4 regions of the Nocardia sp. CDC160 genome follow, and region 2 is predicted to be linked to each of the others. Evidence: riboswitches for the same ligand, from Rfam matches in the RefSeq annotation. Region 2 holds a riboswitch; each other region holds the start of a gene.
The links. Region 2 has a riboswitch for S-adenosylmethionine ahead of VMT40_RS00960 (bifunctional o-acetylhomoserine/o-acetylserine sulfhydrylase). Riboswitches for the same ligand answer to the same signal wherever they lie in the genome.
Positions count from the first base shown of each region.

Region 1: it holds a riboswitch for S-adenosylmethionine, as region 2 does, so the genes downstream of both, VMT40_RS04155 (aminotransferase class V-fold PLP-dependent enzyme) here and VMT40_RS00960 (bifunctional o-acetylhomoserine/o-acetylserine sulfhydrylase) in region 2, are expected to answer to the same signal.
Region 3: it holds a riboswitch for S-adenosylmethionine, as region 2 does, so the genes downstream of both, VMT40_RS08565 (AfsA-related hotdog domain-containing protein) here and VMT40_RS00960 (bifunctional o-acetylhomoserine/o-acetylserine sulfhydrylase) in region 2, are expected to answer to the same signal.
Region 4: it holds a riboswitch for S-adenosylmethionine, as region 2 does, so the genes downstream of both, VMT40_RS38135 (rhodanese-like domain-containing protein) here and VMT40_RS00960 (bifunctional o-acetylhomoserine/o-acetylserine sulfhydrylase) in region 2, are expected to answer to the same signal.

Region 1 covers NZ_JAYKYT010000001.1:935,079-940,535, forward strand. The annotation lists gene VMT40_RS04145 (biliverdin-producing heme oxygenase) at 1-310, opposite strand, end outside; gene VMT40_RS04150 (SAM-dependent methyltransferase) at 519-1,370, shown strand; SAM riboswitch class IV at 1,434-1,547, shown strand; gene VMT40_RS04155 (aminotransferase class V-fold PLP-dependent enzyme) at 1,616-2,929, shown strand; gene VMT40_RS04160 (hypothetical protein) at 2,944-3,132, opposite strand; gene VMT40_RS04165 (DUF2752 domain-containing protein) at 3,151-3,600, opposite strand; gene VMT40_RS04170 (hypothetical protein) at 3,728-4,354, shown strand; gene VMT40_RS04175 (TetR family transcriptional regulator) at 4,369-5,016, opposite strand; gene VMT40_RS04180 (SDR family oxidoreductase) at 5,150-5,457, shown strand, end outside.
Region 2 covers NZ_JAYKYT010000001.1:188,201-193,657, forward strand. The annotation lists gene VMT40_RS00940 (phosphotransferase family protein) at 1-113, opposite strand, end outside; gene VMT40_RS00945 (DUF3017 domain-containing protein) at 305-550, shown strand; gene VMT40_RS00950 (hypothetical protein) at 615-776, opposite strand; gene metX (homoserine O-acetyltransferase MetX) at 956-2,119, opposite strand; gene VMT40_RS00960 (bifunctional o-acetylhomoserine/o-acetylserine sulfhydrylase) at 2,116-3,465, opposite strand; SAM riboswitch class IV at 3,562-3,672, opposite strand; gene VMT40_RS00965 (TetR/AcrR family transcriptional regulator) at 3,685-4,395, opposite strand; gene VMT40_RS00970 (MFS transporter) at 4,533-5,457, shown strand, end outside.
Region 3 covers NZ_JAYKYT010000002.1:237,269-242,725, reverse strand. The annotation lists gene VMT40_RS08580 (hypothetical protein) at 257-748, shown strand; gene VMT40_RS08575 (FMN-dependent NADH-azoreductase) at 844-1,470, shown strand; gene VMT40_RS08570 (MFS transporter) at 1,448-3,073, shown strand; SAM riboswitch class IV at 3,175-3,285, shown strand; gene VMT40_RS08565 (AfsA-related hotdog domain-containing protein) at 3,299-4,087, shown strand; gene VMT40_RS08560 (HAD family hydrolase) at 4,084-4,809, shown strand; gene VMT40_RS08555 (hypothetical protein) at 4,803-5,457, shown strand, end outside.
Region 4 covers NZ_JAYKYT010000011.1:89,246-94,702, forward strand. The annotation lists gene VMT40_RS38125 (alpha/beta hydrolase) at 1-33, opposite strand, end outside; gene VMT40_RS38130 (O-succinylhomoserine sulfhydrylase) at 150-1,364, opposite strand; gene VMT40_RS38135 (rhodanese-like domain-containing protein) at 1,405-1,827, opposite strand; SAM riboswitch class IV at 1,842-1,957, opposite strand; gene VMT40_RS38140 (Rv0361 family membrane protein) at 2,020-2,466, opposite strand; gene VMT40_RS38145 (FAD-dependent oxidoreductase) at 2,707-4,116, shown strand; gene VMT40_RS38150 (amidohydrolase family protein) at 4,197-5,081, shown strand; gene VMT40_RS38155 (CaiB/BaiF CoA transferase family protein) at 5,159-5,457, shown strand, end outside.

The DNA of each region.
Region 1 (5,457 bases), 750 kb from region 2:
CGGGCAGCGCGGTCAGCTCGTCGCGCCAGTTCTCGCCGCCCAGGTGGGCCAGATCGGCTTCGAGCGAGGCCAGCCGGGCCAGCTCCGGTTTCACGAAGGGACCCGCGACCGGATCGGAAGCCAAGGCCTCGGAACGCTTTTCGAGCGCGGCGTACACGAACCACAGCTGCGAGGTGTACCGGTAGAACGCCTCGACCCCGAGTTGCCCGGTCAGCAGGTCACGCATGAACGTGGAGTGCTCCGCCTCGTTGTGCTGCTGCTCGGTCGCGGTGCGAATGAGCGTCGAGAACGGGGTGCCGGTATCCAACATGGTCGAGCTCCTCGTGATCAACTCCGGGGCACCCCACTTTGGCTACCCTAACTTCACTTCGACCATACGCCCCAGCAACCATCACGCGATTCGAACTTCCCGCCCCACCCCCTCCAACTTTCGGACGATTTTTCTATTCCGGACGTGCCCTTCGTCACACCGCATCGATCCCGTCGACGCTCCGCCGACCGCCTGGAACAGTGGTCCCATGGCCACTCGAGCCGCCGATACCCCACTGATCCCGATGCTCATCGCCGCCACGGAGAGCGCCGAGCCCTCCGGGAACCGATTGCTGACCGACGACCTGGCGATCCGCGTGCTGCCACTCGGACTGCGACCGCTGGTACGCAACCGAACCACCCGAGGCTGGTTACGCAAGGTCATGGAGCGGGAAGGGCCCGGGCTGTGGGACAGCTTGGCTTGTCGGAAGCGGTATTTCGATGAGCAGACCGATGCGGCCGTGCGGGCGGGGGTCGGGGCGGTGGTGGTGCTCGGTGCGGGGCTCGACACTCGAGCCACGCGGCTGGTGGCGGCGGCCGGGATTCCGGCCTTCGAGGTGGATCTGCCGGTGAACATCGAGCTGAAGCGGCGGCGAATAACGCTGCCGGACAGCGTTGTTCAGGTGGCGATCGATTTCGAGACACAGGATCTCGCGACGACTCTCGCCGAGCGTGGTTACCGGGGCGAGGCGACAACGCTTTTCCTGTGGGAAGGGGTTACCCAGTACCTGACCGAGAAGGCGGTGCGCTCGACGTTGGAGACCCTCGCCGCCGCGCCCGCGGGGAGCCGACTGGTCTTCAGCTATGTCCGACAGGATTTTCTCGACGGCACGAATCTCGAGGGGTGCGAGCGCGCGTATCGGAGATTCGTTGCGGGAAAAGGTATTTGGCGATTCGGATTGCTGCCCGCGGACGTTCCGGGCCTGCTCGCCGAGTACGGGTGGCGGGAGCTGGAACAGGTGGGCGGGCGGGAGTACGTCGACCGGTTTCTCGAGCCACTCGGCCGGGGTGCGGAAGGCGTGCCGGACCTCGAACGCTGCGTCACCGCGACCAAGATCTGAGCCCGACGAGCCCGGCGGGCGGGGTTGACAAGGCCGGGAATCGTCTGCCAATCTCTGCAATCAGGTCATGAGTACCAGCGTCAAGCCCCGGCTAGCTGGTCGGCAACCCTCCTCCGCGGTGGGGTGCTCCGGGTGACGACCGGGCCGTAGCCCGACCGGGTACGGCAAGCGCGGACTCTCGATCGATATCCGTCTCGAAGCAGACACCTCCGATCGCGTGTCCATGAACCCGATGGAGTTTCGTGATGACCGCATTCGCCGACCAGACCTGTGCCCCGCTCGCCACCGTGTCCGGCTGTGACCTCCAGGTTCCGCTGGTCCAGGGCGGGACCACCACCTACGCCAACTTCGACTACGCCGCCAGCGCCCCCGCGCTGCGGCAGGTCACCGACCGCGTCGCCGAGCTGCTGCCGTTCTACGCCAGCGTGCACCGCGGCGCGGGCTACGCCTCCCGCGTCTCCACCGACTGCTACGAGTCGGCGCGCGGTTCGGTCGCCCGCTTCCTGAACGCGGCCGACGACCAGGTCGTGGTCTTCACCCGCAACACCACCGACTCGCTGAACCTGCTGGCCTCCTGCGTGCCCGGCGACACCGTGGTGCTGGACGTGGAGCACCACGCCAACTTCCTGCCCTGGACCCGGCACGGCCGCCGAGTGGTGCCGGTCGCCGACACCATCGAGGAGACCATTCAGCGCCTGGTCGCCGAGCTCTGTTCGAAACCGGCCGCGCTGCTGGCGGTTACGGGCGCGTCCAATGTGACCGGTGAACTACTGCCGCTGGAGCGGCTGGCCTGGATCGCGCACCAGTGCGGCACCCGCATTCTCGTGGATGCCGCGCAGCTGGCCCCGCACCGCCGCATCGACCTGCGGACCGCGGGCATCGACTATCTGGCCTTCTCCGGCCACAAGGCCTACGCCCCCTTCGGTACGGGCGTGCTGGTCGGCCGCCGCGACTGGCTCGACGCGGCCGAGCCCTACCTGGCGGGTGGCGGCGCGGTGCGCTCGGTCTCCACCGAGGGCGTCGAGTGGGCCCCGGCCCCGCAGCGGCACGAGGCCGGTTCGCCGAACGTCCTGGGCGTGGCCGCATTGGCCGCGGCCTGCGACGCCCTCGCCGACCTGGACGAGACCACGGTCATCGAGCACGAGCAGTACCTCACCCACCGCCTGCGCTACGGCCTGAAAACCGTTCCGGGCGTGAACTTCCTGCGTGTCTGGCGCGACAGCACCGACGCCGTCGGCATTGTCGCGTTCACCATCGACGGTTTCGAGCCCGGCCAGGTCGCCGCCTACCTTTCGGCCGAGCACGGCATCGGCGTGCGCGACGGCCGCTTCTGCGCCCACCCGCTGCTGTCTCGCCTCGGCGTGGACGCCGCCCTGCGCGCCAGCATTGGCCTCGGCACCACCGCCGCCGACGTGGACCGCCTCATCGAGGCCATTGCCACGCTGGTCGAGAACGGCCCGACCTGGAATTACGCGCGCACCGAGGGACATTGGAACCCGGTCCCGGAGACCCGACCGTTCGGCGACTCGTCGACCGGCGCGGCGCCCTGCGGATTCTGAGCGCGGATTCCGAACTACGGCACGAGGTATCGGGCCGCGAGCTCCTCGATCACCGGATCGTCATCCGCCACCGCGTCCAGCAGGTCGAGATCGTCCTGCACCGAGACCTGCCGGGTGTCGCCCTGCTCGGGATCGGGCGGCCCGTCCTCCTCGAGTTGCCGCACCATCTTCTCGCGCACGCGGTCCCGCAGTGAATCGCTCATACGCAGAGCATGCCCCGGTTAAACAGGCGCAATCCAGCTCCCCCACGGCGTGTTCCGCACAATGGTGAAGACAATGAGGAAGGCGAGCGCGAGCCACAGCGCGTATTTGGGCAGGATCTGGGGTAGTCGCGGCGGTGTCGGATTACCGCGCCAGCCGCGCACCAGCCAGGTGCCCCACCAGGCGAGGAAGCCGAGCGTCAATGGCAGCAACAGCACATTGCTGTGAATGGCGTCGAGAATCCGGCCATCGGTGAGATTGTGCAGCCCCCGCAGCCCGCCGCAGCCGGGGCACCAGTACCCGGTGAGCTCGTAGAAGGGGCAGTACCCGTAGGTGCCGGACACGTGCGGATCCCGGAAGTGCAGCAGCGCCAGCCCACCGGCCACGGCCCCACCGGCCAGCAGCGGTAGCCCGACGCCGAGCCACCGCGGGCGCGCGGGCGATTCGATTGCTGCTGCCGTGGTATCCACGACCACCAACGGTAGCCGCGCCGCCGCCGACCTGCCAGATCACTCCCGACTTCGCACCCCGCGGGGCTCGAGCGCGCTTGGGTATGCTGCCCCGACAATCATTTTCGAGTTCGGGGGAAGTCCACTCATGTCACAGAACTCAGGTGGCAGCAAGATTCGCGGCGCGCTCGCCGTGGTCGGCGCCATCGTCCTGATCATTGTCATCAAGGTCGGCATTCGCGTCATCGGCCACCTGTTCGGCCTCATCGGCCTGGCGGTGGTTCTGCTCATCGCGGTGGGCGCGTACTTCGCCCTCAAGAAGAAGAGCGAGACCGCGACCACCACCGCGCCGGTGTATACCCCGGCCCCGAGCCCGTACGACGCCAATACCCCCGCCCAGGGCTACCCGGCCCCGCAGGGCTTCCTACCGCCCCCGACCGGCGCGCCCGACCGGGGCTACCTGCCGCCGCCGAGCGGTGCGGCTGTCCCGGGTTACGCCGCGCCGCCGACCTACCCGCCCTCGGCGAATACCGTTCCCTCCCACGGGCATCCCGCTCCCGGCTACGCTCCCGCGCCACAGCCGAACTACCCGGCCCCACAATCCCAGCCTCGTTACCCCGTGCCGAATCAACCGGGCTACGGCGCGCAGCCGCCGAATCCGTATGCGCCGCAGGGCTACCCGGCCCAGCAGGGCGGATACCAACAGCAGGGATACCAACCGCAGCAGGGTTATCCACAGCCCGCACCGCCGAATTATCCCCAGCAGCAGCGGTAATCCAACTTGCCGCGTCAGCGAATCGGCGCGCGTTCCACGACCGGCGCGGTCAGCACCCCCGCGAGCATGTCGACGATCTCACCCCAGGCCGCCACATCGCCCGCCGTCACCCGCCCGGCCTCCACGGCCCGCTCGTGATCGGCCAGCAGCGCGAACAGGATGGTCGGCAAGGCCCGTAATCGCCGCAGCCGCAACCGTTTCGGCAGTTCGGTCAGCTCCCGCTCGAGCTGCCGCATGATGACCCGGACCGAGGTGCGCCGCGCCGATTCGAGATTGGCCGCGTCGTTGACCGCGGGGTGGGTGTGTATCTGTTCGAGAAACCGCCCGTAGTGGTCGATCCCCTGCTGATCGCTCAGCTCGAGCATGGGAATGACGAGCGCTTCCAGCAGATCGTGCACGCCGGTCGCGCCCGCGGCCGACTGTTCGGCGAGCAGTTCCAGCCGCCGCACCTCCAGCGTGGCGAGCCGGTGTTCCACCACCGCGAGAATGAGCCCGTCCCGGGATCCGAAGTGGTACTGGATGGCCGAGTTGTTCCGCTGTCCCGCGGCCGCGGCGATATCGCGCAGCGGCACCGCCTGCCCGCGCTCGGCGATGAGCCGTTCCGCCGCCTCGATGATGCGCTCACGCGCCTGCGGCTGCTGCTTTTTCTCGCTTACCGCCACCGCTCGCCCTCCTCCTCGACACAGTGTGCACCATAGCCGTTCACCAGCGGATAAAGAACTTCACCTTGACGGTTAAGAATTATTGCTTAAAGCTGCTTGTGACTGTCGTCACCCGAGAAGGACTGATTTCGCGATGATCCTGGACACCTTCCGACTGGACGGCCGCGTGGCCGTCGTGACCGGCGCGGGCCGCGGCATCGGCGCCGCCACCGCCCTGGCCCTCGCCGAAGCCGGTGCGGACGTGGTCATTTCGGCCCGCACCGCCGCCCAGCTCGACGAGGTGGCGGGCAAGATCCGCGCCCTGGGCCGCACCGCCGTCACCGTCCCGGCGGACCTGTCGGACCTCTCCGCCGTCGCCGCCCTCGCCGATACCGCCGCCGAGCTCGGCCGCCTCGACATCGTGGTCAACAATGTCGGCGGCACCATGCCCAATACGTTCCT
Region 2 (5,457 bases):
GCCTCGACCTCGAACTCCCCCCGCCCCCACTCCCCATCAACCTTCAAGAACGCATCCCCCACCCGCAAGGTAACCCGCTCCCGATGCGCCACCACAACCGCAACCTCTTCCACCCCAGCGATTATCGCGGCGCGAAGTGTCGCCATCGACGAGCATGCAATCCGGCAGGCAAACGCCGAGAAGAGTCCTGCTCCAATGCATTCTCGTGGGCGGGGGCGGTTAAGCTCGGGCGGTGAATTCAGCCCATGCCGCAGGAGAGAGTCGCAGCAGTCGTTTCGGGGGGTTTCTTCGGGAGAATCTGCCGATGCTGCTGGTGGCGGGGGTGCTTGTGGTGGCGGTGGTGTTTCTCGCCTGGGATCGGTGGCGGCGGGGGACGTTCTTCTTCGGGGGGGCGGCGCTGTTGGGGGCGGCGTTGCGGCTGATTCTGCCGACCGAGCGGGCGGGGCTGCTCGCGGTGCGCAGCAAGGGGTTCGATGTCGCGTGGCTGACGGTGCTGGGCGGCGCGATCATCGTGCTGGCCGCGACCATCAGTAGCCTCGGCGTCACGTAGGAACGCGCCGAGGTCGGGGCCGCGACCGGGGTCGCGGCGCTGAGATCTGATCGGGGGCTGTCTGTTAAACCGAGGTGATGCGGCGGCCGAGTTCCCGGCGTAATACTTCCTGGTCGGGAAGTCGGTGTAGGACGCGGAGTATGGCCGGGCGGAGTTCACGCTGCTCGTCCTCGGAGAGCAGATCGACGAGATCGCGGAGATCCATGTCATCGAATGCGGCGGTCATAGCTGAATAGATTACGACCGCCGGGCCCGAAGCACACGTATTCGAAGCGAGCGGTTACCGATGTGTCATATGCGCGAAACCGGAAGCGCGTCAGGACAATTCGCGCGAAACAGCCACGATACGCGCGGTAACGCGCGGCCGTTGCGGCAGCGGAAATGCAGCGGAAATGCAGCGGTTGTTCAGCGATCGGACTCGCGTTGGGCGCGGGCCAGATCCATCGTCTCGAGCACCAGCTTGCCGACCGCCTCGAACTCGGTCAGAAAGCCGTCGTGGCCGTCCTTGGAGTGGATGACCTCGAGTCCCTTGGAGCCGGGCAGCAGATCGGCCAGCTCCTGCTGCGTGCGCAGCGGGTAGAGCCGATCGGAGTCGACCCCGCCGACCACGCACGGCACCGGCGTCGACGCCAGCGCCGCCTCGACGCCGCCGCGCCCGCGGCCCACGTCGTGGCGGTTCATGGCCTCGCTGAGCAGCACGTAGGTGGCCGGGTCGAAGCGCGAGATCAGCTTGTCCGCCTGGTATTCCAGGTAGCTCTGCACCGCGTAGCGCCCACCCGCCCGGGGGTCCTCGTTGCCCTGGGCGTGATTCTCGAACCGATGGTCCAGTTCGAACTCGGTGCGATAGGTCAGGTGCGCGATGCGCCGGGCTATACCCATCCCGGTCATGGGCGCGCGCCCGGTGCCGTGATAGTTGCCGCCCTGCCAGTTCGGATCGGCCTTGATGGCGGCCTGCTGGGTGGTCTGGGTGCCGATCTGGTCGGCGGTGGCGCGCGCGCCGACCGCCAACACCAGCGCCGCGCCGACCCGCTGGGGGCTGCCGACCATCCACTCCAGCACCCGCATACCGCCCATGGAGCCGCCGAGCACGGCCGCCAGCCGCTCGATGCCGAGCAGATCGAACAGCTTGGCCTCCGCGGTCACCTGATCGCGAATCGAGATCTCGGGAAACCGTGCGCCCCAAGGCTTTCCGTCCGGGGCCAGCGAGGCCGGGCCGGTGCTGCCCTTACAGCCGCCCAGCACATTGGTGGCGATGACACACCATTCGCGGGTGTCCACCGGCGCACCCGGCCCGACAATGCCGTCCCACCAACCGGGCTGGCTGTGGTGCACATCGGCGGGGCCGACCACATGCGAGTCACCGGTCAGCGCGTGCTCGACGAGCACCACGTTGTCCGCGTTCTCGGAAAGTTCGCCCCACCGTTGCACGGCCAGCGTCACATCGGGGATGACAGCTCCGGACTCGAGCTCCACATCCCCGATGGCAATGCTCGCGAGCGTCCCGTCCGGCGGCGGCAGCAACAGCTCGGCCGCGTGACGGGACGTCCTCGATTCGATGTTCACGGTCAACTTGCCGCCGCCGTCAGTCCGGCGCGCAAATCCGCCAGGATGTCGCCGATGCCCTCGATACCCACGGCCAAACGCACCAGACCAGGCGTGACACCGGAAGCCAACTGCTCCTCGGGGGTCAGCTGGGAGTGCGTGGTGGAGGCCGGATGGATGACGAGCGAGCGCACATCCCCGATGTTAGCGACATGGCTGTGCAGCACCAGCGCCTCCACGAACTTCTTCCCGGCGTCCACGCCACCGGCCAGTTCGAAGGACACGATGGCACCGACACCCTTGGGTGCCAGCTGTTTGCCACGCTCGAACCAGGGTGAGTCGGGAAGGCCCGCGTAGTACACCTTCTCGACGCCCGGCTGCCCGACGAGGAACTCCGCCACCGCCTGCGCGTTGGCCACGTGCCGCTCGACGCGCAGGCTCAACGTCTCGATGCCCTGCGCGATGAGGAAGGCATTGAACGGCGAGACCGCCGCGCCCAGATCGCGCAGCAACTGCACGCGCGCCTTGAGCGCGTAGGCGGGCGCGCCGAGATCGGCGAAGACCGCGCCGTGGTAGCTCGGATCGGGGGTGGTGAAGCCCGGGAATCGGGACTCGCCCGCTTCGTTCTTCACGGTCCAATCGAAGGTGCCGCCGTCCACGATCACACCGGCGACCGCCGCACCGTGCCCGCCCAAATACTTGGTGGCCGAATGCACGACGATGTCCGCGCCCAGCCGCAGCGGCTGGATCAGATACGGGGTGGCGACGGTGTTGTCCACGATGAGCGGCACACCCGCCGCGTGCGCGACCTCGGCGATCCCCGGAATGTCCAGGATCGAGCTGGACGGATTGGCGACGGTCTCACCGTAGAACGCCTTGGTGTTCGGCCGCACGGCCGCGCGCCACTGCTCGAGATCGTCGGGATCGGAGACGAAGCTGACCTCGATGCCCAGCTTGGGCAGCGAGTAGTGCAGCAGGTTGTAGGTGCCGCCGTAGAGGTGCGGGCTGGCCACGATGTGGTCGCCCGCCTCGGCCAGATTCAGGATCGCGTAGGTCTCCGCCGCCTGCCCGGAGGCCAGCAGCAATGCCGCGACACCGCCCTCGAGGGCGGCGATGCGCTGTTCCACCGCGTCCTGGGTGGGGTTCATGATGCGGGTGTAGATATTGCCCGGCTCGGCGAGACCGAACAGCGCGGCGGCGTGATCGGTGTCCCGGAAGGCGTAGGACGTGGTCTGGTAGATGGGCAGGGCGCGGGCTCCGGTGGCCGCATCGGGGGCCTGCCCGGCGTGAATCTGCTTGGTCTCGAAAGACCAGTTGGCCGGGTCGAGGGTGCCGTCGGCCCCAACGGCCGCGGGCGCGGTCGAGTCACTCATGTGTTCTGCTCCAAAAACAAGGTCGCCGAATGGCGGAATTTTGACGTTATCGAGAAGCGAATGGGCTTCGACAACAACACATTTCGGTAGACCTCCTAGTTGCGCTTGCGTTCGTCCTTCGAACGCCCGGTCCTCACCCGGAGCACCCCACCGCAGCTGGAGGGTTGCCGATCAGCGAGCCGGGGCTTGGCGCTGATGCTCTTGACCTGTTGCGAGATTCTAGCGGGCGGAGGCCGCCGTCTCGGAAGTGGGGCTCGCCACAGTCGGCGCCGCGCAGGTCCGCACGAATTCGTGATAGGCCGCGACCACGGCGTCGGCCATGCCACGGGGCGAGGTGAGGACCTGGTCCAGGGTGGAGCCGGATTCGACCTCGCATTCGGTGCCCGCGCGCATGATGGCGTGAAAAGTGCCGAGCAGCAGCCGAACCCGCACGTCGTTGACGGTGGTGCCGAGTCGCTCGGCCAGCACCGCGGCGGTCTGCTCGGTCTTGTTCTCGGCCGCCGCGAGGCTGCAGGCCCGCACCGGGGCCGAGGCGGCGATGATGCGCTGCATCTGCTGGAACCAGCGGAAGGGCAGCGGCTCGTCGCGGTCGACGACCCGATCCACGATGGCGAGGAAGCTGTCCAGTAGCGCCTGCATTTCGTTGCCGGTGTGTGGCTGCTCGCGCAGGGCCTCCGCATGCGCTCGCGCCCAGTCGGTGATGGGCGCGATGACGATGTCTTCCTTGCTCTCGAAGTACCGGTTCACGGTGCGCGGCGAAACGTCGGCGGTGTCGGCGATCTGCTCCACGGTGGTGGCGTCGAATCCCTGCTCATCGCACAGTCGCAGCGCGACGTCGATGATGCGCGCGCGGGTCTGTTCCTTCTTGCGTTCTCGCAGGCTGGGGCGATGACGCGAGATCACACCGGTGTGACTTGACAAATCCGACATGACTCCAGTCTAAGGGCTAAACGGTTCCATCTGTCCCATTATGACAACTGTCGCACTACGCCAAATTTCTCTTGACGCCAATTGTCGTCATGGGCCACTATGGTGAAAGCTGCCTTCGAACCCCAGAGGAGAGGCTCATGACCGTAGCGACGGACGCTCTCGGCACCGACGAAATATCAAGTCCCGCAAAAGACTCCAGGCGCTGGTGGGCGCTCGCCGTGATCGCGATGGCGCAGCTCATGGTGGTCCTGGACGCCACGATCGTCACCATTGCCATGCCCTTCGCGCAGCAGGATCTGCACATCAGCGATGGCGACAAGCAGTGGATCTTCACCGCCTACACCCTGATTTTCGGCGGCCTGCTGCTGCTCGGCGGCCGCCTCGCCGACTACCTGGGCCGCCGCCGCATCCTCATGGTCGGCCTCATCGGCTTCGCCGCGGCCTCGGCGCTGGCAGGTCTCGCCCAGAACCAGGCCGAACTCTTCGCGGGCCGCGCACTACAGGGCGCGTTCGGCGCGCTGCTGGCCCCGGCCGCCCTGTCGCTGGTGTCGGTGACCTTCACCGAGGCCAAGGAGCGCGCTCGCGCGTTCGGTGTGTTCGCGGGTGTGTCCGCGGCGGGCGCGGCGCTGGGCCTGATCGCCGGTGGCGCGCTCGTCGAGTACGCGAACTGGCGCTGGTCGCTGCTGGTGAACACCCCGGTCGCGCTGCTGGCGCTGGTCGGCGCGTTCGCCTTCGTGATCAAGGATGTGCCCGCGCCCCGCACCGGCGGGTACGACCTGCCGGGCGCGGTCACCGTCACCCTCGGCCTGATCTCCATCGTCTACGGTTTCAGCCGCGCCGCCTCCGACGGCTGGACGGCCTCGCTCACGCTGGCCCTGTTCATCGCGGGCGTGGCCCTGCTGGCGGCCTTCGTGGCCATCGAACGACGGACCTCGAATCCGCTGCTGCCGCTGCGTATTCCGGGTGAGATCAACCGCGGCGGGTCGTATCTGATCGCGCTGTTGGTGCCCATCGCGATGTTCGCCATGTTCTTGAACCTGAGCTTCTACCTGCAGATCGTGG
Region 3 (5,457 bases), on a different contig from region 2:
CCTGAATCGGGGTCATAGCTAATTAGATCGACACGAAGCTCGAGACATTTCCAGTCGAATGCTGTCAATTTCCTGTTAACTACGGATCGATCCGGTCTCGGTTCGGAGTCGGTTCTGACCAGCTATTTTGTCGCGAACTAAGATCACTGGTGGGTCGGGATTCTTCCCGGTGGAGACAGTGATGGGTACTAGCGGTGAAAGACTCCGAAAAGCCCTCGTAAATAGCCTCGCCCCCGTTGCTTTCGGGGTGCTGGTCATGGTCGTCCCGGTGGCCGCCCACGCCGACGCGGACAATGGCAACGGATGTGTTCTGTTCTCCGACAACACATCAGCAACTGTGGACTCATTGCGCTTCAGATGCGCACCTTCGCAACTGGAGGACATCTACCGCAACGCCCCGCGCGGCGATGTCCCGATCGGCGCGAAGGACGGTTGGGTGGCCGCGCCGCGCGAGATGCAGTCCTGGGCCCCGCTCGTCTGGATCGGCAAGGACTTCTACACCGGCCCGTCCGGCGGCTACCTCCTCAACCGCCTCACGGCCGCCGGATTCGAAGCCTGGCCCGCCACCGTCTTCGCCGGACCCTCGATCGTGGACGGCGGCCCGGCCTGGATCCTCGACTACGCCCCCTCCCCGACCCCGTCGCTCTACGACGAAATCCGCGAGGTGACCCCGGGCGTCTGGTTCGGCTACTCGTGGAATCGCGAAGGGGGCGGCTACACCCAACAACTCAGCTTCATCCTGGCCTGAGGGATGACGGGCTTCGGATCAGTGCGCACGTAACCGTCGTGCCGGGTGGGCATCGATTGATAGACGTGGACATCGTTGTCTACGAAAGGGATTCGATGACCACCCTGTTGCATATCAATGCCTCGGCGCGCGGTGCGCACAGCCAGTCGCGGGCGTTGGCTCGGACATTCATCGATGGGCTCGTCGCGAAGGATCCGGGGCTGACGGTCGATACGATCGATTTGTTCGACGCCGAGTTGCCGGATTTCGGGACCCATGCGGCCGAGGCCAAGTTGGCGTTGTTCACCGGGCGGGATCAGACGCCCGAGCAGCTCGCGGCCTGGGAGCAGGCGCGGGTGGTGTTCGAGCGGTTCGCGGCGGCCGATCTGTACGTCATCAACCTGCCGATCTGGAATGCGGGCGTGCCGTACATCTTCAAGCAGTGGGTCGATATCGTGACCCAGCCGGGGTGGGCGTTCACCTTCGATCCGCAGAGCGGGTATTCGGGGCTGCTCACCGAGAAGCGGGCGGTCACGGTGTACACCAGTGGCGTGCATCAGCCGGGGGTGCCGGTGCAGTTCGGGTCCGACTTCGCGACGCCGTTCGTCGAAGACTGGCTGAACTTCGTGGGGATCAAGGACATTGCCGAGATCCGGTTCGCGCCAACGGTATTGACCGAGAACCCGGAGGCGGGCTTCGCCGCGGCCCAGGAGCGTGCGCGTGAGCTCGCCGCCGACTACTGAGCCGGGTGGGGCTACCGAGTCGGGCCGGGCTGCTGAGCCGGGATGGGCTACCGAGCCGGGATGGGCACCGACCGGGCGGACCGTCGCGGCGGTCTGCGCGGTCGGCATTCTGGTGGTGGGCCAGCTCTACGTGGTGCTGCCGGTACTGAATCGGCTTGCGGCGGACTGGGATACGTCCAAGTCGGCGGCCACCTGGACCACCACCGCCTTCGGGCTGGCCTACGGGGCGGGCTTCCTGGTGACCGGCCCGCTGTCGGACCGCTGGGGACGACGGCCGGTCATCGTCGGCGGCTTGCTCGCCACCGTGCTGAGCTCCCTCCTGGTGGCGGTCGCACCCGGACTCGCCACCGGACTCTCCGCGCGAATCCTCCAGGGCCTCACCGCCTCCTTCTTCGCCCCCGCCGCCTTCGCCTACCTCGCCGAACGCATCGCCCCCGCCCGCAGAATCTTCGCCCTCACCTGCCTAACCAGCTCCTTCCTAGGAGCAGGCGTGGTAGCCCAGGTCCTGGCCCAGCTGATCGGCAACACCTGGGGCTGGCACGCCATCTTCATCGCCGGTGCGATCGTCTTCGCGCTATCGGCGGCGCTACTGCGCCTGGTTCTCCAGCCGCCCACCTCGGCGGCGGTTGTAGCCCAGGCACCTGGCACTGAAGCCGCGCTGACCGAGGCGCTGACCCAGGCCGAGGGTGCAAAGGGCGAGGCGGAAGGCGTAGGGACTGAGGCCGGGGGTGCGAGGGCTGAGGCCAGGGGCGCGCGAGCCCGCATCGGAATCGCCGACATCGCGCGAAAGGCTGTTCTGCCGTTCGTGACTCTGCTCAGACAGGGCCGACTCGCCCTGCTGTACCTGAGCTGCCTGGCGATCTTGGGCTCGTTCGTGGGCATCTACACCGGCATTCAGCTCTCACCGCCGGAGGGAGTCGGATCCGGCAACGCGGCCCTACTCGCCCTGCGGGCCAGCGCGATTCCCGCCATGGTGGCGGTACCACTGCTCGCCGGAAGACTCGGCGTGATCGCACCTGCCGCCCGGTTGATCACCGCCCTGGCGGCAGCTGCCGCAGCGGCGGCGATCACCGCGGTCCCACTGGGTGGCATATGGGTCGCGGTGTGGCTGTTCGTGTTCGTGACGGCCATCGCGGTCGCGGCACCGGCGGCGGTTCAGGCGATCGCGGCGCAGGCAGGCGAGGCGCGCGGCACCGCCACCGCGCTCTACACCTTCGCCCTGTTCGTCGGGGCCAGCGCGGGACCACAACTCGCCAATCTGGTTTCGCGCCACGGCTATTCAACCGTCGCGCTGACCATCGCGGCGCTGGCGGCTTCGGGGGCGGCACTGGCCGTCGCCTCGACGCGAGTCGCTGCGGGGACAGCGGCGACCCCGGTAGGCGGTTCGAGCGCCGATCCGGGGTCACATCCAGCGCCCGGGTTGGCGACGCAGCCGAACCCAACGTCGGAGTCGGAGTCGGAGTCGGGGGTAAGGCCAGGGGGAGTGTCCGAGTCCGAGATGACGCCAGGGGTAGCGCCGGAGGGTGTTTCGGCGTCGGAGCCGGTGTCGGGGCGTGAGCCCGAACCGAGTGGGGTTGGTGTGGGGGAAGCCGCCGCGGGATAGATCGGCGCGCGGGGGACAGCGTCGTCCTCCGTTCGCGGGTTTCAATCGGGGTGGTTGAAACTATGTATGAAATAGGTTGGGGGACATAGGGTTTCGGGGACGGTCATGAGTTCCAGTGGTAAGCCCCGGCTGGCTGGGCGGCAACCCTCCACGACGGCGGGGTGCTCCGGGTGACGACCGGGTGGTGGCGAGCGCCGCCATAAGCGTCTTGCTCTCGGAGGAAAAATGTCTGTAGCCCAGCTCGATTCGGTGTCCGTGCTCTCGGGGGAGGTGGCCGTCGGCGAGGTGCTGCTGGTGGCCGATCGCTTCCGCGGAATCGCCGAGGACGACCGGGCCTTCACGGTGTCGGGACTGGTCGCCGCCCTGCGCGGCGGCCGGTGGCGGGAGTCGGAGCGCGCGTTGACCGTTCATCTCGGGCAGGGGGTGACCCGCCACGACCTCGACTACCTCGAGCACGTGGCGCTGGTGCACGCCCCGGCCGGGCTGCACGTGCGCGGCGCGGTCGACGAACCGGCACCTCGCCACCAAGTGCACAAGTATCAGAACTCGAATGTGCTGCTGGCCAACCTGATTCGCGAATCGGAGACCGAGTTCCGCGCGGATCTGCGCATTCACGGCGACAACGAACTGCTGCTCGACCATCAGACCGGCGAACACGTGCAGGGCATCGTCATCGTCGAGGCGGTGCGCCAGCTGTTCCTGGGCGCGTTCGAGCTGGAGTACGGCCGCCGCTGGCCCGAACAGCACTTCTACATCGTCTGGAACAGCATCGAATTGGAGTTCAAGACCTTCCTGTTCCCGCTGCCCGCCACCCTGCACGCGGTGCTCACCCCGATCGCCATCGAGGATCCGGCCAAGCTGGAGTTCGCCATCGACGTCGACGTGCGCCAACTCGACCGCACCGTGGCCACCACCCGCATCACCTACGCGGCCCTGCCCAACGAGCGCATCTCGCAGATCGAACGCCACAAGGCCGCCAAGGCGATCGCCGCCTACCTGGGCGCGGTGGCATGAGCACGACACCGGGTGCGGCGTTCTTCGACGTCGACGAAACCCTCATCACCGTCAAGAGCATGTTCGCCTTCCAGCGCTTCTGGCTGGCCGAGAACGGCGACGACGGCAGCGAATACACGCGCCTCAGCGACGAGATCAAGCGGAAGGCCGCGTCCGGAACGCCCCGCGAGGAGGTGAACCGGCACTACTACCGCGCCTATCGCGGCGTGCGGGCCGACGCCTTGGCTGCCGCCGGACGCCGCTGGTTCGCTGAGTTCTCCGCGAGCGGTGCCGTCTACTACACCGACGCGGTGGAAGCGCTGCGCGCACACCGGAATTCGGGCGACACCACGGTCCTGCTGTCCGGCTCGTTCGCCGCGGCCATCGCCCCGGTCGCCGACGCGCTGGGTGCCGATCACATCATCGCCACCACCCCCGTGGTCGATGACCAAGGCGTGCTGACCGGTGAGGTCACCCAGCCCATGATCGGCACCGCCAAGGCGACCGCGGTCACCGACTTCCTGCGCGAGCACGGCATCGCGCACGAAAACAGCTACGGCTACGGCGATCACGCCAGCGACCTGCCGTTCCTGCGGGCCGTCGCACACCCCGGCTTCCGCGGCGACGACGCGGTGCTGTCGGCGCACGGCCACGGCTGGATCCACTTCTCCGACCGGGTCGGCGCGTCCGTCGACGATCCCGGCCGCCTTCTCTCCGATCAGGAAGCGCTCTCCGTATGGTGACCCGAAGCTATGAACTGACCCCGACCACCCAGGGGCCGCTGTACCCGCCGAGCGAAGTCCTCGACGCCGACGGCAATTTCATTGTCGTCGGCTTCCTGACCGAGCCCGACGCGGACGGGGGCGTCACCCGCCGCTGGGGCCGAGCCATCGTCGCCGCCGATACGCCGGTGCCGAAATTCGGTGAACTGGCCGCCTACACGATCGTGCGCGAACTGGCCGACGACCTGTCTGCGGAGGACGCCGCGAGCGTCCTGCACACCCTGCCGCTTCCCCTGCCCGCCAACAACTATCCGATGGTCTTCGCCCCCGACCAGCGTCCCGACGCCGACACGGTGACCCGGCCCAGCTACCCGTTCCACGAGACGCCGATCCCGGACTTCCGCCCGCAGGACGGCCGCAAGCTCACCGAGCCGGTGACCCTGGGCGAATGGCTCGAGGCGCGCGGCACCCTCGAGGTCACCGTCGATGACGAGGCGCGGTCCGCGGAATTCCGCTTCGAGTTCACCGGCCTCATCCCGGATTCGCTCTACACCGTGATGTCCTTGCGCGCCAAGGACTTGGACCCGGACGCTCCCACCCGCCCCGGCCCCCTGGGCGTCCCGAACGTTTTCATAACCGACGAGAGCGGAGCCGCCACCTACCGCGCGG
Region 4 (5,457 bases), on a different contig from region 2:
GGAGGAAGCGGAGGAGCTGTTGTTCTTCGTCATGCCGATAACTTTCGGCGGGTGGCCTGATATCGGGCTGACACCGACCTGACGTCTCCCCTGACATGGAAAAAGGGCCGGAATCCACTGGATTCCGGCCCTTTTCGACGATCGATGGATCAGCTCAGCGCCTGATCCAGGTCGCCCAGGAGGTCTTCGACATCCTCGAGGCCGATGGAGATGCGCACGACGCCATCCGTAATACCCACGGCCGCACGGCCTTCCGGACCCATGGCGCGGTGCGTGGTGGTGGCCGGGTGGGTGATCAGGGTCTTCGCGTCACCGAGGTTGTTGGAGATGTCGATGATGCGCAGCCGGTTGAGCACCTCGAAAGCCCGCTTCTTGGCCTCGTTCTCGGCGGCCTTCAGTTCGAAGGTGATCACCGTGCCGCCGCCGGACATCTGGCGCTTGGCCAGCTCGTACTGCGGGTGCGAGGACAGGAACGGGTACTTCACCCACGCCACCGCGGGATGGTTCTCGAGGAACTGGGCGATCTTCAGCGCGGAGTCCACCGACTGGCGCAGGCGCAGCGGCATGGTCTCGAGACCCTTGAGCAGCGTCCAGGCGTTGAACGGGCTCAGCGCCGGACCCGTGTGGCGCATCAGGTTTTTCACCGGACCGTCGATGTAGTCCTGCGGTCCGAGGATCGCGCCGCCGAGCACACGGCCCTGGCCGTCGATGTGCTTGGTGCCCGAGTACACGGTGATGTCCGCGCCCAGGTCGAACCCGCGCTGCAGCAGCGGGGTGGCGAAGACGTTGTCCAGCACCACCTTCGCGCCCGCCGCGTGGGCGAGGTCGGAGACCGCGCGCACATCGGTGAGGGTCTGCATCGGGTTGGACGGGGTCTCGAAGAAGACGGCCTGGGTCGGCACCGACAGCGCCTGCTCCCACTGGTCCAGATCCTCGCCGTCGACGAAGACGGTCTCCACGCCCCAGCGCGGCAGGATCTCGTTGGCCACCACGAAGCAGGACCCGAACAGGCTGCGCGCCGCCACCAGTCGGTCACCCGCGCCGAGCAGCGCGCCCAGCGCGGTGAAGACCGCGGACATGCCCGACGCGGTCGCGAAACAGGCTTCCGCGCCGTCGATCAGGCGCAGCCGCTCCTCGAACATGGCGACCGTCGGATTGCCGTAGCGGGAGTAGACGAAATGCTCGATATCGCCGGTGAACGACGCCTCGGCCGCCTCGGCGCTCTCGTAGACGAAACCCGAATTGAGGAACAGCGCCTCGGAGGTCTCGTCGAAGCCGGAGCGCCGGGTGCCGCCGCGCACGGCCTGGGTGGCGGGGCCGACGCCCTCGGGCAGCGGCTTGTCGAAAGAGCCACCGGTGATCATGACTGGTTCCCTTCGGAAGAGCTGGGGGAGCTGGGCGAAATCACGACTGCCGCCACGGCAGGCCGTCGGCCCGCCAACCGGTGGCACCGCGGTGGCCCTGAGCGTCCAGCGCGCCCTCGAAACCGTCGACCACATTGAACGACGGCGTGATGCCGACGGTGGTGGCCGCGGTGGCCGCGCCGATGGAGCGCTGGCCCGAGCGGCAGATGAACAGGACCGGGGCCTGCGAATCCGGGTTCCGGTCGGCGAGAGCCTGCTTCAACTGGTCCACGAACCGCGCGTTGGGCGTGCCGGTGGCGTCCACCCATTCGATCAACGCGGTCGGGCGGCCGATGCCGCTGGTGTCGGGCACGCCGACGAATCGCCATTCCGCCTCGGTGCGCACGTCCACCAGCACCGCATCCGGATTGTCGCGCAACAACTCCCACGCCTGCTTCGGCGTGATGTCACCCGCGTAGCTCACCTGTACCTCCTGTGAATCCGCACTTGCCGCACCGCTGCTCGATGCGTGGCCAGGTCGTCACCCGGAGCACCCCACCGCGGAGGAGGGTTGCCGACCAGCCAGCCGGGGCTTGGCGCTGGTACTCATGACCTGGGATGAGAGTGCCGAAAAAACCGGTGTTGTGTCAAACCCCCGGTCGGTCTTCGGACCATGTCACGAACCGCAGACCAACCACCGGGAATTCTCCTTGGTGAAATGCCAAGTCGAGGTCGACTGCGCGCCGTCCACGCTGAAGGTGACCTGCGCCGTGGCCTTGTCACCGTCGACGACCGGATCGTCGATCCGGTCGAAGGTGATGCCCTTGCCGCTCGTGCCCGCGATCTTCAGCGGGGAGTTGTTCTCGTCGAATCCCTTGCAGGCCACGGCCGGAACGAACTTGCCGGTGTCGTTACGGGACTTGATGAACTCGCCCGCCGCCACCGAGAGGCGATCGCGATCTGTGACATTGTTCTCAACCGGCGACAGCAGGGTCGCGATCACGATGCCCAGGATCACCGCCGCGATGACACCCGCCGCGACCAGGAACGGCCACATGCTGCGGGTCTCGTTCTGCTCGATCGGAATCGACGTCTCCTCGACGGTCTCCTCGGCATCGCTCATGGGTAGATCATGCCTGGCGTTCCCGCAGTTTCCCCGCCCGCGCGCGGGGGCGTCCGTGCGCCATCGATAGAATCAGCAGAATTTCCGCTCCGGTGCGGGAATAGCAAGACCACGCAGCAACGCTGCAGCGTCGGGGGCCAACGAAGGTCGCCGAGGCCAGGGCGTCAACTTAGCCTAAGCTAAGAACGACGGCTAAGTTTTGACGGCAAGTTAGTTTCGACCCAAAGGGTGCGCGGAAGAATGACCGAACAGAGTGCAGCGACCCGCCCGCTACGCATTGCGATCGTGGGCGCGGGCCCGGCCGGTATCTATGCCGCCGACGCCTTGATGAAGTCCGATGCCCCGGCCGGGTTCGACGGGGTGAGCATCGACCTCTACGAGCGCATGCCCGCACCGTTCGGCCTGATCCGCTACGGCGTCGCGCCCGACCACCCGCGCATCAAGGGCATCATCACCGCCCTGCACAAGGTGCTCGACAAGGACCAGGTCCGCCTGCTCGGCAATATCGACTACGGCACCGACATCACCCTGGAAGACCTGCGCCAGTTCTACGACGCGGTCATCTTCTCCACCGGCGCCAATGCCGACCGCGCCCTGGGCGTTCCGGGCATCGACCTCGACGGCTCCTACGGTGCCGCGGACTTCGTGTCCTGGTACGACGGACACCCCGACGTGCCGCGCACCTGGCCCCTGGACGCGGAGAAGGTCGCCGTGCTCGGCGTCGGCAATGTCGCCCTGGACGTGGCGCGCGTGCTGGCCAAGACCGGTGACGAACTGCTGCCCACCGAGATCCCGCCGAACGTCTACGAGGGCCTCAAGGCCAACAAGGCCGTCGAGGTGCACGTGTTCGGCCGCCGCGGCCCGGCCCAGGCCAAGTTCACCCCGCTCGAGCTGCGCGAACTCGACCACTCCCCGACCATCGAGGTCATCGTCGACCCCGAGGACATCGACTACGACGAGGGCTCCGAGGCCGCCCGCCGCCACTCCAAGCAGGTCGACATGATCTGCAATACCTTGGAGCAGTGGGCCATTCGCGATGTCGGCAACCGCCCGCACAAGCTGTTCCTGCACTTCTTCGAGAACCCCGCCGAAATCCTAGGCGACGAGAACGGCAAGGTCGTGGGCCTGCGCACCGAGCGCACCCAGCTCGACGGCACCGGAAACTGCAAGGGCACCGGCGAATTCAAGGACTGGGACATCCAGGCCGTGTACCGCGCGGTCGGCTACCTGTCGCAGAACATCCCGGCCCTGCCCTTCGACGACCAGGCCGGAACCGTGCCCAACGAGGCCGGACGCGTGCTGGTCAACGAGGACGCCGACGGCAAGGACCGCTACGAGCCCGCCACCTACGTGACCGGCTGGATCAAGCGCGGCCCGGTCGGGCTCATCGGCCACACCAAGGGTGACGCCAACGAGACCATCGCCTGCCTGCTCGACGACGCCGCCGACTTCGTTCCGGCCCCCAAGCCGGAACCCGAGGCCGTCACCGAATTCCTCGAGGGCAAGGGCATCCCGTTCACCACCTGGGCGGGCTGGTACCGACTCGACGCGCACGAGCGCGCCCTGGGCGAGCCGCAGGGCCGCGAGCGGGTCAAGGTCGTGGAGCGCGAGGAGATGCTCGCCGCCTCCGAGCCCGACAAGGTGTCCTGACCAGTACCGGACAAGGTGTCCTGACCAGCGCGAATCCGCTTGCCGGACAAGGTTGTCCACACTTGTCACCGTTCTGAGGCATGCTGATCAACGTGTTCGATGCCCATCTCCACATCTTCGACCCGCGGTTCCCGCTGTCGGAGAACGAGGGCTACCTGCCCGACCCGTACACCATCGCCGACTATCGCAAGCGCATGTCCCGCTTCGATATCGACGGTGGTGCGGTGGTCAGCGGGTCGTTCCAGGGCACCGATCAGAGCTATCTCATGGCGGCGCTGGCGGCGCTCGGCGAGGGCTGGGTGGGCGTCACCATGCTGCCCGTCGACGCCACCGACAAGCAGATCATCGAGTTGAACCGGGCCGGGGTCCGCGCGATCCGGTTCAATCTCAAGCGGGCGGGCGGCGATATCGTCGGGCTGACCATGCTGGCCCTGCGCGCCTACGAACTGGCCGGTTGGCATGTGGAGCTGTACATCGACGGGTCCATGCTGGGCTCGCTCGAACCGGTCATCACCAAGCTGCCGAAACTGTCCATCGACCACATGGGCATGTCCGACGAGTGCCTGCCGTACCTGCTCAACCTGGTCGACCGGGGCGCCAAGGTGAAGGCCTCGGGCTTCGGGCGGGTGTCGATGAATGTGGGTGCGGCACTGCGCAAGATCCACACCGTCAATCCCGAGGCCCTCATGTTCGGCACCGATCTGCCGGGCACCCGGGCCGGGCGGCCCTTCCGCGATACCGACCTGTCGATCATCGCCGACGCCGTGGGCTCGGACCTGCATCGGGTGCTCGAGGACAATGCCCGGGCCTTCTACGGCCTGCCCGCCAAGGACCGGACGCTCGCGGAGCCGGACTCCACGCTGCGCAAGGCCTCCGGTGAGGTGCCCACCCTGCGCCTGCCCCGCTCCGAACTCCCCGCGACCCCGCCGCCGGACACCCTGCCCCTCCCGATCGTCGATCGCTGAATCCGCGTTATTGTCGTAACGTCAACACCGGCGTGGTGCGTCGGTGCGCAGGATTCGACGACGAACCGAGGTAGGGCGTGAGCACTCCATCCACCGCCAAGCAGGGCCCGCTCGCGGGCATCCGAGTAGTCGAACTGGCCGGTATCGGCCCGGGACCGCACGCGGCACTGCTGCTCGCCGACCTCGGCGCGGACGTGGTACGGGTGCAGCGGCCGGGCGGGTTTCCCGGCTTCATGGAGCGCCCGCAGTGGCGGGGCCGCACCATTGTCGAAGCCAACCTGAAGGATCCGGCCGACATCGAGAAGGTGCTCGGGCTGATCGAGAAGGCCGACGTGCTCATCGAGGGCTTCCGGCCGGGCGTCACCGAGCGCATGGG